3 linked regions of the Tomitella gaofuii genome follow. The protein of the gene in region 1 binds, or shares a complex with, the protein of each later gene. Links are inferred from orthologs where the notes say so. Each region holds a gene or a part of one and is shown in the gene's direction. Other genes may lie near its edges. The genes, in order: groL, groES and metK.

The links.
Region 2: the proteins of groL (region 1) and groES are in contact, whole or in part, in a cryo-EM structure (PDB 8P4O), measured with the Escherichia coli proteins. The link is inferred for Tomitella gaofuii from one-to-one orthologs.
Region 3: the proteins of groL (region 1) and metK are in contact, whole or in part, in a cryo-EM structure (PDB 8P4O), measured with the Escherichia coli proteins. The link is inferred for Tomitella gaofuii from one-to-one orthologs.

The regions. Positions count from the first base shown.
Region 1 is NZ_CP059900.1:3,597,256-3,601,630, reverse strand. The notes cover bases 791-3,634. They hold groL (chaperonin GroEL), read left to right. Parts: upstream 791-1,323; coding sequence 1,324-2,946; downstream 2,947-3,634. Other genes in these bases: H4F70_RS16735 (hypothetical protein), read right to left, coding at 3,030-3,443; H4F70_RS16745 (ATP-binding cassette domain-containing protein), read right to left, coding at 791-811. Also shown: more of H4F70_RS16745, read right to left, coding at 1-790; H4F70_RS16730 (cryptochrome/photolyase family protein), read left to right, coding at 3,659-4,375.
Region 2 is NZ_CP059900.1:1,079,488-1,083,727, forward strand. The notes cover bases 969-3,677. They hold groES (co-chaperone GroES), read left to right. Parts: upstream 969-2,027; coding sequence 2,028-2,327; downstream 2,328-3,677. Other genes in these bases: H4F70_RS04885 (TIGR03767 family metallophosphoesterase), read right to left, coding at 969-1,751. In the rest of the region: more of H4F70_RS04885, read right to left, coding at 1-968. UniProt on the Escherichia coli protein: Together with the chaperonin GroEL, plays an essential role in assisting protein folding.
Region 3 is NZ_CP059900.1:2,265,480-2,269,825, reverse strand. What follows is about bases 1-2,815. They hold metK (methionine adenosyltransferase), read left to right. Parts: upstream 1-703; coding sequence 704-1,927; downstream 1,928-2,815. Other genes in these bases: H4F70_RS10620 (primosomal protein N'), read left to right, coding at 2,088-2,815; coaBC (bifunctional phosphopantothenoylcysteine decarboxylase/phosphopantothenate--cysteine ligase CoaBC), read left to right, coding at 1-485. Also shown: more of H4F70_RS10620, read left to right, coding at 2,816-4,184; H4F70_RS10615 (EthD domain-containing protein), read right to left, coding at 4,324-4,346. UniProt on the Escherichia coli protein: Catalyzes the formation of S-adenosylmethionine (AdoMet) from methionine and ATP.

The DNA.
Region 1 (4,375 bases):
GCGGGATCGTCAGGGTTCCGGATTCGGTGTCGCGCCGGGCGCCGGGGAACTCGCGGGCCGCTGCGGCGAGCGTGTGCCCATCGGCGAACGTGGCCACGACGCGGCCGCCCGGCACGAGCGTCTTCAACTGTGCGGGTGTGCCCTCCGCGATCAGCCTGCCGCCGTCGAGCACGCCGATGCGGTCGGCGAGCTCGTCGGCCTCGTCGAGGTACTGGGTGGTGAGCAGGATCGTCACCCCGTCGCGTACCAGGTCGCGCACCTCGTCCCACAGCGCGCGCCGGCTGCGCGGGTCGAGTCCCGTGGTCGGCTCGTCGAGGAAGACGACGTCGGGCGCGCCGACGAGCGTCATCGCGAGGTCCAGGCGCCGTTGCATGCCGCCGGAGTAGGTGCGCGAGCTGCGGTCGGCGGCGTCGGTCAGGTCGAAGCGTCGGAGGAGCCCGTCGGCGACGGCCCGTCCGCGGGCACGAGGCAGGTGCTGCAGGTCGGCCATCAGCTGCAGGTTTTCGCGGCCGGTGAGCAGTTCGTCGATGGCGGAGAACTGTCCGGTGACGCCGATCCGGCGGCGGATCGCGTCTGGGTCACCGGACACGTCGTGCCCGAGGATCCGCGCGGATCCTCCGTCGGCGGTGATGAGGGTGGTGAGGATGCGCACGACGGTGGTCTTGCCCGCGCCGTTGGGGCCGAGCAGGGCGTAGACGGAGCCGGCCGGGACTGTGAATCCGATGCCGTCGAGCACGGCGGTGCCGTCGAAGGATTTGCGCACCCCGTCGACTGCGATGGCCGGCTGTGCGGCGCGTACAGATGCTGTCATGCATACAGCGTGCGAGGTTGACCCTGCGTCAGGGTCAAGCATCTCCGTCGGAATTGTCCGTCGCCGCGGGGCGGTGCGGGCACCGCGTGCCGGTTTCGGGTGCCGTCACTGGCGGCGTTCGGGCGTCGGAGCGGGAATGGCGGATGTGCAGCCGCACGGCGACCCGCTGGAACTCGCGTACGCCGGCGTCGCGTCCTCGCCCCTCGGCCGTGCCTGCGGGGGCCGGCAGTCGGAGGGCGCAGCGGCCCGCCGCGGGACGTGGGCCTTGAGGTTACCGGCTCTGCGATGCCTTGCACTCTCTGGTGGTGAGTGCTAAAAATGGGTTTGGCACTCGCCGCGCGTGAGTGCCAGGTCGGGACGGTGAGACCGTGGTCGCCCGCACGTGACTGCGCGTGCGGCACAGGCGGCGGTCGTCCGTCGCGGGCACCGAGCCTGGCCAGCAGCGTACTAGGGGTGCGGCATCATCCGCCCGCCCCGCGTGTCAGCCTTCCTACCTGGAGGATCACTTCGCAATGGCCAAGATGATCGCGTACGACGAAGAGGCCCGCCGCGGCCTCGAGCGGGGCCTGAACTCCCTCGCCGACACCGTCAAGGTCACGTTGGGGCCCAAGGGCCGCAACGTGGTCCTGGAGAAGAAGTGGGGCGCCCCCACGATCACCAACGATGGCGTGTCCATCGCCAAGGAGATCGAGCTGGAGGACCCCTACGAGAAGATCGGCGCCGAGCTGGTCAAGGAGGTCGCCAAGAAGACGGACGACGTCGCGGGCGACGGCACCACCACGGCCACCGTGCTCGCTCAGGCGCTCGTGCGTGAGGGCCTGCGCAACGTCGCGGCCGGCGCCAACCCGCTGGGCCTCAAGCGCGGCATCGAGCAGGCCACCTCGGCGGTGTCCGACTCGCTGCTCAAGGCCGCCACCGAGGTCGAAACCAAGGAGCAGATCGCCGCCACCGCCGGCATCTCCGCGGGCGACATGTCCATCGGCGAGCTCATCGCCGAGGCCATGGACAAGGTGGGCAAGGAAGGCGTCATCACGGTCGAGGAGGCGCAGACGTTCGGTCTGTCGCTGGAGCTCACCGAGGGCATGCGCTTCGACAAGGGCTACATCTCCGGCTACTTCGTCACCGACGCGGAGCGCCAGGAGGCCGTCCTGGAGGATCCCTACATCCTGCTGGTCAGCTCCAAGATCTCCACGGTCAAGGACCTGCTGCCGCTGCTGGAGAAGGTCATCCAGTCCGGCAAGCCGCTGGCCATCATCTCCGAGGACGTCGAGGGCGAGGCCCTGTCCACGCTGGTGGTCAACAAGCTCAAGGGCACGTTCAAGTCGGTCGCCATCAAGGCCCCCGGCTTCGGCGACCGCCGCAAGGCGATGCTGCAGGACATGGCCATCCTCACCGGCGGCCAGGTCATCAGCGAGGAGGTCGGCCTCTCCCTGGAGAGCGCGGGCCTGGAGCTGCTGGGCCAGGCGCGCAAGATCGTGGTCACCAAGGACGAGACCACCATCGTCGAGGGCGCCGGCGATTCCGAGTCGATCGCGGGCCGCGTGAGCCAGATCCGCGCCGAGATCGAGAACTCCGACTCCGACTACGACCGCGAGAAGCTGCAGGAGCGCCTGGCCAAGCTGGCCGGAGGTGTTGCGGTGATCAAGGCCGGCGCTGCCACCGAGGTGGAGCTCAAGGAGCGCAAGCACCGCATCGAGGACGCAGTCCGCAACGCCAAGGCGGCCGTCGAGGAGGGCATCGTCGCCGGCGGCGGCGTGGCCCTGCTGCAGGCGGTTCCCGCGCTCGACGGCCTTGCGCTCGAGGGCGACGAGGCGACGGGCGTGAACATCGTCCGCGTCGCGCTGGAGTCCCCGCTCAAGCAGATCGCCGACAATGCCGGCCTGGAACCGGGCGTCGTCGCCGCGAAGGTGCGCGAGCTGCCCGCGGGCCAGGGCCTCAACGCCGCCACCGGCGTGTACGAGGACCTGATGGCCGCCGGCATCAACGACCCGGTGAAGGTCACCCGCTCGGCGCTGCAGAACGCGGCGTCCATCGCGGCCCTGTTCCTCACCACCGAGGCCGTCGTCGCCGACAAGCCGGAGAAGGCCGCCCCCATGGCGGACCCGACCGGCGGCATGGGCGGCATGGACTTCTGAGTCCGCCGCGCACGCGCTGACAGAAAGGGCGGGCCCCACACCGGGATGGTGTGGGGCCCGCCCTTCTTCTGCGGTATAGAGGCTTACGCGTTGTCGCCGCCGCCGCCGTTGTCGCCACCGCCGTTGTCGCCGCCGCCGTTGTCGCCGCCGCCGATGGCGCCGACGACGCAGTCGATGATGGTGGAGACGGAGCCGGTGGCGTCCGTGCCCTCGTCAGTGGTCGTCTCGCCGTCGCCCTCGTCGGAGCCGCCGGTGAAGCAGCCGAGGATGTCGGTCACGCTGCCGAACATCGAATCGCCGCCCTCCTCGGCGGCAGGCGTCTCGGAGCTTCCTGCGCCACCGAGGATCTCGGTGATCGAGCCGAGCGACTCGGTGGAGCCGGCGTCGGTATCCCCGTCGGCGGCCGAGGCGACGCCGGGGACGATGAAGGCCGCTGCGGTCGCGAGGGCGAAGCCGCCGCCTACGACGCGCTTGAGGGCAGAAGTGTGGGTACGCACGTGAGTTGCCTCCGTTGTCGCTGAGATGTTCAGTTGCAATGTGCGAGTGGGCTAGACCACCGGCACAATGGGGACCTTTCCTGGTCGTTGGGCCGATGTCAATGAAACAGCGGCATTTTCGTGATGTCTGGTTGTGAACGCCGGGGCGTGAGGTTAAACAGGGTTGGTGGACATCGAGATAGCGGGATCAGAGATCCTGCTGGAAGGCTGTCCCCATGCCCGCCCCCGCGATCGTCTGGTTTCGCCGCGACCTGCGGCTGACCGACCTGCCGACACTGCTCGCCGCCCGCGACCGCAGCACACACGCGCTCGCGGTGTTCGTCCTCGACGATGCCCTCCTACGCCCGTCAGGAACACCGCGGACCGGTTTCCTCGCCGGCTGCCTGCGCGCCCTCGACGCCGACCTGGACGGCCGGCTCCTTCTCGTCCGTGGCGACCCGGTGGAGGCCATCCCCCGGCTCGCCCGTGCCATCGGCGCGGACTCCGTGCACGTCAGCGCCGACTTCGGCCCCTACGGCAGGCAACGTGACGAGGTCGTAGAAACAGAGATGGCGGCGTCGGGCATCCCGCTTGTCCGCACCGGATCGCCCTATGCCGTCACCCCAGGACGGATCAGCACGAAGGCCGGCACGCCCTACAAGGTCTTCACCTCCTACCGTCGAGCCTGGCTGGAGCACGGCTGGCGCTCGCCGGCCGCCACCACCGTGGACACTCTCGCCTGGCTCGACCCGGCCGAACTTCCTCCGCTCGCGGGTTCGCTCCGGTGCTCCGCGCCCGGCGCACTCCCGGATGTCGGCAACAAGCGGGACGATCCTGCATTGCCACCACCGGGCGAAGCGGCGGCGCTGCGCCGGTGGCGAACGTTTCGCGACGAGCGGTTTTCCGGCTACGACGTGCACCGCGACCGGCCGGATCGGGACGCCACCACCAGG
Region 2 (4,240 bases), 2.5 Mb from region 1 along the record:
GCGGACGGCGACGCGAGCAGCAGCTCGACGTTGTGGTCGGCCGGGCCGCCCATGTTGTCCGGGTCCTTGTTGACGTCGTTGTAGGACAGCTCGCGGTACAGCGACGCCAGCCCCAGCGGGGAGAGGTCGTCGTAGGGCAGCTGGTAGGGGGCGTCCGATTCGATGAGGGTCGCCAGCAGCGAGAGCGTGCCGTCGGCGTTGTCCACCACCTCGATGACGCGCGCGTACTGCGGGAAGTCGATGTGCGAGGCCGTGTTGACCTCCCAGAACCCCTGCCGCGCGGTGGGCCCCGGGTGCGGGGTGACCCTGTTGGCGTGCGTGTGGCCGTTCACCCAGGCGCACACGTTGGGGAAGCGGTGCAGCAGGTCCACCAGCTCGGCGCCGGAGTGGCGTGGTTCCGCCGGGTTCTCCGGGTCCGGGATGAGCAGTCCCGTCGTATCGCTGGTGTGGTGGCTGAACAGGATGAACAGGGTGTCGTCGGCGCCGGTGCGCACCTCGCGTCCGTCGCCGTCGAAGTACCGGCTGCTGCCGGCGGCGAGGGTCCGTTCGATCCAGCGGAACTGCGCTTCGCCGAACGAGCCGTCGACGAATCCGCCCCGGTTGGTGGAATCCATGCTGATGCCGACGACCCCGGGGGCGATCTCGAAGCTGTAGTAGCCGATGCCGGTCTCGGGTGCGTCGGCGGCGAAGCCGTGCCCGTGCGGTCCGGGGCCCAGGTGGCGGGGGTCGAAGTGCGCGGCCAGGAACTGGCGCGGAGTGAAGGGCGCGCGGCGTGCGTCGGGGGTGACGATACGTGCGGGGTCGGTCATCCGCCCGACGATCCCGGGCACCGCGGCCGGGTCGGTGCGCAGCGCCCTCTGAAGCTGCTCGGCCTCCGCCGCCGAGCCGGGCGCGCCGAGCTTGAGGTTGCCGGTGTAGAGGTCGGTGATGGGCGGTATGCCGCTGGGGGCGGTGCCGATGACGGAATCGTCGTGGTTGCCGAACACCGCGAACCACGGCACCGACAGCCCGGGGCTGGACATCGGCGCCAGCGCCGCGTCGAAGTAGCCGTCGAGGACGGGGAACCCGGCGCGCTTGAAACTGTCGGTGTGCCGGGACTCGGGGTTCCAGTACAGGTCGAAGCCGGAGTCCTGGGTGCCCTCGTACCGGTGCGGGTCGCCGGTGTTCGGCGTGAACCGGCCGCCGCTGAGCGCCGTGAGGTACCAGTCCAGTTCCACGTGCTCGTGGTTGTCGGTGTTGTCGCCGGTGGTGACGACCGCGTCGAACCGGCGGCCCGAGTGCGGCCCGCCGGCCAGCGCGTTGATGCGGCCCACGAGCGAGGTGAGCCCCTGCGTGGTGAGCAGGTCCTGGGGGCGCGACGCGGAGCCGATGAGCGGGTGCACGAACTCGACGCGCACCGGTGACTGGGCGTCGAGGATGTGCATGTCCGTCATCTGGACAAGGGAGGCGAGCGCGCGGCGGCGGTCGGCCCGCGCCGCGCGTGCGGGGGCGAGCTCGGTGCGCACGACCACCGGGTACCCGGGCCCGGCGGTGAGGCGCTGGTACCCGCGCGGCCCGGCGGGCACCGCGACGGCCTCGAGCGTGGTGCCGGCCGTCGACCCGGCCAGGGCGTCGGCGCGGGCGGCGGCCGGGGCCCAGAAACCGCCGGCGGCGCGGCCGGGTGCGGCGGCGCCTAGCGCGTTGAGCGTGAGGGCCCCGCCCAGGCCTGCCCCCGCGCCGGCCAGGAACTTTCTGCGATTCACCGTGGTCACGGCGCCATCCTATGTGACCTGGACGACTATCCGGAACGGGGAGGCGGGTGCCGCGCGCCGGTCTCCGCCGGGCTGCTCGCGCGGTCGCGCCCGCGCGAGCACTGGGAAGGGTTGAGCGCTGGCACTCGCATGTATAGAGTGCTAGTTGGTACCGAAGCGGTTCCGGCACCCGCGACGACGGGACTGCGTGACGCACCGATCCGACTACATTCGATCCGCGCCCGGCGGGGGACGACCCCGCGGGTGTGTATGACCACTGAAAGTGGAGGGCTCATCGTGGCGAGCGTGAACATCAAGCCGCTCGAGGACCGGATCCTCGTCAAGACCAACGAGGCGGAGACGACGACCGCCTCCGGCCTGGTCATCCCGGACACGGCGAAGGAGAAGCCCCAGGAGGGCACCGTCATCGCCGTGGGCCCCGGCCGCTGGGACGACGAGGGCGAGAACCGCATCCCCGTCGACGTCTCGGAGGGCGACACCGTCGTCTACAGCAAGTACGGCGGCACCGAGATCAACTACAAGGGTGAGGACTACCTGATCCTGTCGGCGCGCGACGTCCTCGCGGTCATCGGCTAGCAGTTCCCCCGGGCGTCGGCCCGTACCGCGATGCGGTCCGGTCCGGACCCCGTGACACGACCCGCCCCGGAGACGCCGCCCACGCGACGCCCCGGGGCGGGCGCGTATCAGCGAACTGCCGAGAAGATCCGGAGGAGAGCCATGGCCAAGCAGATTGAATACAACGAGCAGGCACGGAACGCCATCGAGCGCGGAGTGGACCAGCTCGCCGACGCCGTGAAGGTGACGCTGGGCCCGCGCGGCAGAAACGCGGTGCTCGCCAAGGCGTTCGGCGGGCCCCACCATCACCAACGACGGCGTGTCGGTGGCGCGCGAAATCGAGCTGGAGGACCCGTTCGAGAACCTGGGCGCCCAGCTGGTCAAGTCGGTCGCCACCAAGACCAACGACGTGGCCGGCGACGGCACCACCACGGCGACGGTGCTGGGCCGGGCGATCGTGTCCGGCGGCATCCGCAACCTGGCGGCGGGCGCGAACCCGGTGGCCCTGGGCGCCGGCATCGCCCGTGCCGCGGAGCACGTCACGCAGGCGCTGCTGAGCGCCGCACGCCCCGTGGAGGGCAAGGACGCGATCGCGAAGGTCGCCACCGTCTCCTCGCGTGACGAGGAGATCGGCACCATGGTGGGCGAAGCGATGACCGTGGTCGGCGCCGACGGCGTCGTCACCGTCGAAGAGTCCGGCACCATCGACACCGAACTGCAGGTGACCGAGGGCGTCCAGTTCGACAAGGGGTTCCTGTCCCCGTACTTCGTCACGGATGTCGAGGAGCAGGAGGCGGTGCTCGAGAACGCGCACATCCTGTTGTTCCGCGAGAAGATCAGCTCGTTGCCGGACCTGCTTCCTCTGCTGGAGAAGGTCGTCGAGAGCGGTCGGCCGCTGCTCATCATCGCCGAGGACGTCGAGGGCGAGGCGCTCTCGACGCTGGTCGTCAACGCGCTGCGCAAGTCGCTCAAGGCCGTCGCGGTGAAGGCGCCGTTCTTCGGCGAGCGCCGCAAGGCGTTCCTCGACGACCTCGCCATCGTCACCGACGGCCAGGTCGTCACCGCCGACGTGGGCCTGACCCTGCAGTCGGCGGAGCTGTCGATGCTGGGCACGGCCCGTCGCGTGGTCGTGACGAAGAACGACACCACCATCGTCGACGGTGCCGGCGCCAAGGACGAGGTGGACAAGCGCGTGGCGCAGTTGCGTGCGGAGATCGAATCCTCCGACTCCGAGTGGGACCGCGAGAAGCTCGCGGAGCGCGTCGCGAAGCTCGCGGGCGGCGTCGCCGTCATCCGTGTGGGTGCGGCCACCGAGACCGAGCTCAAGGAGCGCAAGCACCGCGTCGAGGACGCGGTGGCCGCGGCCAAGGCGGCCGTCGAAGAGGGCGTCGTCCCCGGCGGCGGCACCGCGCTGGTGACCGCCGCGGCCGGTCTGCGCGACCTGGCCGACTCCGCGACGGGCGACGAGGCGGTGGGGATCGAGCTGGTGCGCACTGCGCTGCAGGCCCCGCTCTACTGGATCGCCGCCAACGCGGGGGTCGACGGGTCCGTGGTCGTGGAGAAGGTGGCGGGGCTTCCGGCCGGCCACGGCTTCAACGCCGCCACGCTCGAGTACGGCGACCTGGTCGCCGACGGCGTCATCGACCCGGTGAAGGTCACCCGCTCCGCGGTGGAGAACGCGGCCTCGGTGGGGCGGATGGTGCTCACCACCGAGGGTGCTGTGGTGGACAAGCCCGAGGAGGACGAGGGCGCCGAGGCAGGCCACCAGCACTGACGCATGAGGCCGCCGACGAGTCGGAACGGCCGTGGCCCGCGGGCACCGCACAGGTGCCCGCGGGCCACGGCCATTTCCGGGGATTCCGGCAGCTCCCGGAGCCGACCGTTCAGGAGGCGGTGCTGCGGAGCGCTGCGGGTTCGTCGGCGTGCGCGGCGCG
Region 3 (4,346 bases), 1.3 Mb from region 1 along the record:
CCGAGCTCGAGTCCGCCGTCGACGCGGCCGCCGCGGAGGCCGAGGTCGTGATCATGGCCGCCGCCGTCGCTGATTTCCGGCCGGCCGCCCGCGCCGACGCGAAGATGAAGAAGGGTGCGGACAGCGAGCCCGACGCGGTGCCACTGACCCGCAACCCCGACATCCTCCGGGGCCTCGTCGCGCGCCGCGGCGACGGGGGACTGCCCGCGCCGCGGGTGATCGTGGGCTTCGCCGCGGAGACCGGTGACGCCGACGGCGACGCCCTGCACCACGGCCGCGTCAAGCTGGCGCGCAAGGGCTGCGACCTGCTGGTCGTCAACACGGTGGGGGACGACAGGACCTTCGGCCTCGACTCCAACGACGGATGGCTGCTGGCCGCGGACGGGGCGGAACGCGCCATCGAGCACGGGTCCAAATCGCTGATGTCCAGCCGCATCCTCGACGCGGTGACCGCCCTGCTCGGCGACGGCCACTGTCGTCGCTGACCCCCGCACGCCGGGCGCCCGGCACCGGCCCGGCCGCCCCCGCACGGCGGACCCCTTGCGGCCCCGGCACGGCCGGGAGGCATAAGGTCGGTGGGTACCCGTTTCATCCTGGCTGATGACGAGAGCCCTCATACCAGCCTCAACGGCGTGCAGGCCGCGCCCCGCGCGGGCCGTGCGACACACGAGAAGCGATCCGTGACGAGAGCCTTGGGAGAGAAATGTCAGTGAACCACCCGGGACATCGGCTGTTCACCAGCGAGTCGGTGACAGAGGGCCACCCGGACAAGATCTGCGACGCCATCAGCGATTCGATCCTCGACGCGATGCTCGCCGCCGACCCGGCCAGCCGCGTCGCCGTGGAGACGCTGGTCACCACCGGGCAGGTGCACGTGGTGGGCGAGGTGACCACCGGCGCCTACGTCGACATCCCGCACATCGTCCGCGACAAGGTCCTCGAGATCGGCTACGACTCGTCGTCGAAGGGGTTCGACGGCAATTCGTGCGGCGTCAACATCGCCATCGGCGCCCAGTCGCCCGACATCGCGCAGGGCGTGGACACCGCCTACGAATCACGGGTGGACGACTCCGACGACGCGATCGACCGGCAGGGGGCCGGCGACCAGGGCCTGATGTTCGGGTACGCCTGCCGTGACACCCCCGAACTCATGCCCATGCCCATCGCGCTGGCGCACCGGCTGTCGCGCCGGCTCACCGCCGTGCGCAAGGACGGGGTGCTGCCGTATCTGCGGCCCGACGGCAAAACGCAGGCCACCATCGAGTACGCGGGCGACCGCCCGGTGCGCCTGGACACGATCGTCGTGTCCACGCAGCACGCCGCGGACATCGACCTGGACAACATGCTGCTGCCCGACATCCGCGACAAGGTGCTGGCGCCCGTGCTCGCCGACATCGCCGAGTCCGGGGCCGCATTGGACACCTCCGACGTCCGCCTTCTGGTCAACCCCACCGGCAAGTTCGCGCTCGGCGGGCCGATGGGCGACGCCGGGCTGACCGGCCGCAAGATCATCGTCGACACCTACGGCGGCATGGCCCGCCACGGCGGCGGCGCATTCTCCGGCAAGGACCCGTCCAAGGTGGACCGCTCGGCCGCATACGCCATGCGCTGGGTGGCGAAGAACGCCGTGGCCGCCGGGCTGGCCGAGCGCATCGAGGTGCAGGTGGCGTACGCGATCGGCAAGGCCGCCCCGGTGGGCCTGTTCGTGGAGACCTTCGGCACCGAGCAGATCGACCCGTCGAAGATCCAGTCGCTCATCTCCGAGGCGTTCGACTTGCGGCCGGGCGCCATCGTGCGCGATTTGAACCTGCTGCGGCCGATCTACGGGCAGACCGCCGCCTACGGCCACTTCGGGCGCACCGATGTCGACCTGCCCTGGGAGCGCACCGACAAGGCCGCCGAGCTGCGCGCGCTGGCGGGGCTGTAGTCGCAGCCGAATACCCGCACCGACCAAGCATCCCGTGCGCGTTCCGACGCGTGAACGTGCACGGGATGCTTGGTCGGTCGCATGTCGAGGGGGTGTGGTGACGGACGCGACGGGGGAGGCCGGCGCGGGGGTCGTGCTGCCGGTGGCGCGGGTGCTGCCGATGGTGCAACCGGCGCACCTGGACCGGACCTTCGACTACCGGGTGCCGGAGTCGCTCGACGACGCGGCGCAGCCCGGCGTGCGGGTGCGCGTACGGTTCGCGGGGCGCCTGATCGACGGGTACGTGCTCGAACGTGTCGCCGACACCGCACACGAGGGCCGGCTCGGCACCATCGAACGGGTCGTCTCACCGCTGCCGGTGCTGCCCCCGCCGCTCGCGGAGCTGTGCGCGGCGGTGGCGCGGCGCTATGCGGGCACGCGCGCCGATGTGCTGCGGCTCGCGGTCCCGCCCCGGCATGCGCGCGCCGAGACCGCCGCGCTGGACGCCCTCGCGAAACGCGGCGCGGTCCCGGCGGAACAGCGGGAACCCCCGGCCGAGCCTGGCCCCGGGCCACCGACACCGGAATGCGGAGACGAAGGCTGGGCCCGCTACGTCCACGGCGCCGCGTTCCTCGACGCCGCCCACGCAGGACGCGCGCCGCGCGCCGTGTGGCAGGCCGTGCCCGGCGAGGACTGGGCGCTGCGCATCGCCGAGGCCGCCCATGCCACGTTCGCCGGCGGACGATCCGCGGTCGTCGTGGTGGCCGACCGCCGCGACCTGGACCGCGTCGCGGCCGCGCTGCGCAGGCTGTGCTCCGGGGCCGGCGGCGCCGCGTCTTCGACAACGGCTGCCGGGAGCCCGGTGGTGGAGTTGGCCGGCGGGCTGGGCCCGCAGGCACGGTACCGGCGCTGGGTGACGGCCCTCGCCGGCCCGCCCTGCATCGTCGTCGGCAACCGCAGCGCCGTGTTCACCCCGGTCTCGCGTCTGGGCCTCGTGGCGCTATGGGACGACGGCGACGACCTGCTGTCCGAGCCGCGTTCGCCCTACCCGCACGCGCGCGAGGTGGCGCTGCTGCGCGCCGACGCCGCCGGTGCGGGATTCCTGCTGGGCGGGCACGCGCGCACGGCGGAGGCACAGTCGCTGGTCGAGCACGGGTGGGCGCAGGATCTGCTCGCTCCGCGCAACGCGGTGCGGCGGGCGTCACCGCTCATCCGGGCGCTGGCCGACAGCGAGCAGGCCCTCGCCCGCGACCCCGCCGCGCGCCGGGCACGGCTGCCGGCGATCGGATTCCAGGCGGCCCGCGACGCGCTCTCCGCCGACCAACCCGTCCTGGTCCAGGTGCCCCGCGCCGGATACATCCCCGTGGTGGCCTGCGCGCAGTGCCGGGAACCGGCCCGGTGCCGGCGGTGCGCCGGGCCCCTGGGCCTCCCGCCGCCGCGCCCCGACGGCGCCGCGGGCGGAGCCGGTGAGGAGGCGGCCGCCCCGCCGACGTGTCGGTGGTGCGGCAGCGCGGCGCGCGCACACTCGTGCACCAAGTGCGGGTCCCGCGCCCTGCGCGCGCAGGTGACGGGCGCCCAGCGCACGGCGGAGGAGTTCGGCCGCGCGTTCCGCGGGGTGCCGGTGATCGGATCGTCCGGCGCCGACGTCCGCGACGAGGTGCCGGCGCGCGCCTCCGTCGTCGTGGCCACGGTGGGCGCCGAGCCGGTGGCCCCCGGCGGCTACGGCGCCGCTCTGCTGCTGGACGGCTGGTCGCTGCTCACCCGGGCCGACCTGCGCGCCGGCGAGGAGGCCCTGCGGCGCTGGATGGCCGCTTCGGCGCTGGTGCGCAGCGCTGAAACGGGCGGGAAAGTGGTCGTGGTGGCGGATGCCGGGGCCGAGGTGGTGCAGGCGCTCATCCGCTGGGACCCGGTGGGGCAGGCGCGCCTGGAGCTCGCCGGGCGCCGCGAGGTGCGTTTTCCGCCGGCGGTGCGGATCGCTGCGGTGGACGGCGCCCCGGCGACGCTCGCGGCTTTCCTGGACCTGGCGGCACTGCCCGAGAGCACCGAGACGCTGGGGCCGGTGCCGCTGCCGCCCGGCGTGCGGCTCCCCGGCGGGGGCGGCCGTGAGGCCGCGGCGGCCGACGAGCCGCCGGCCGATGCGGAACGGATGTTGCTGCGGGTGGCCCGGCGCGACGGCGCCGCCCTGTCCCGCGCGCTGGCCGTGGGCCAGGCCGCATTCAGTTCGCATCGGGTGGCGGGCACTGTGCGGGTGCAAATCGATCCGGTGAGGGTCGGGTGAGGCGCGCATCGGCGCGCGACCACGGCCGTGGCCGCGTGAACACCGATCCGGTGAGGGTCGGGTGACGCGTCCGGGGGAACCCAACCGCAGCCCTGGCCGCGTGAACACCGCTCCGGTGAGGGTCGGGTGAGGCGCCCGGTCAGATTTCCGCCCCGGTGCCGC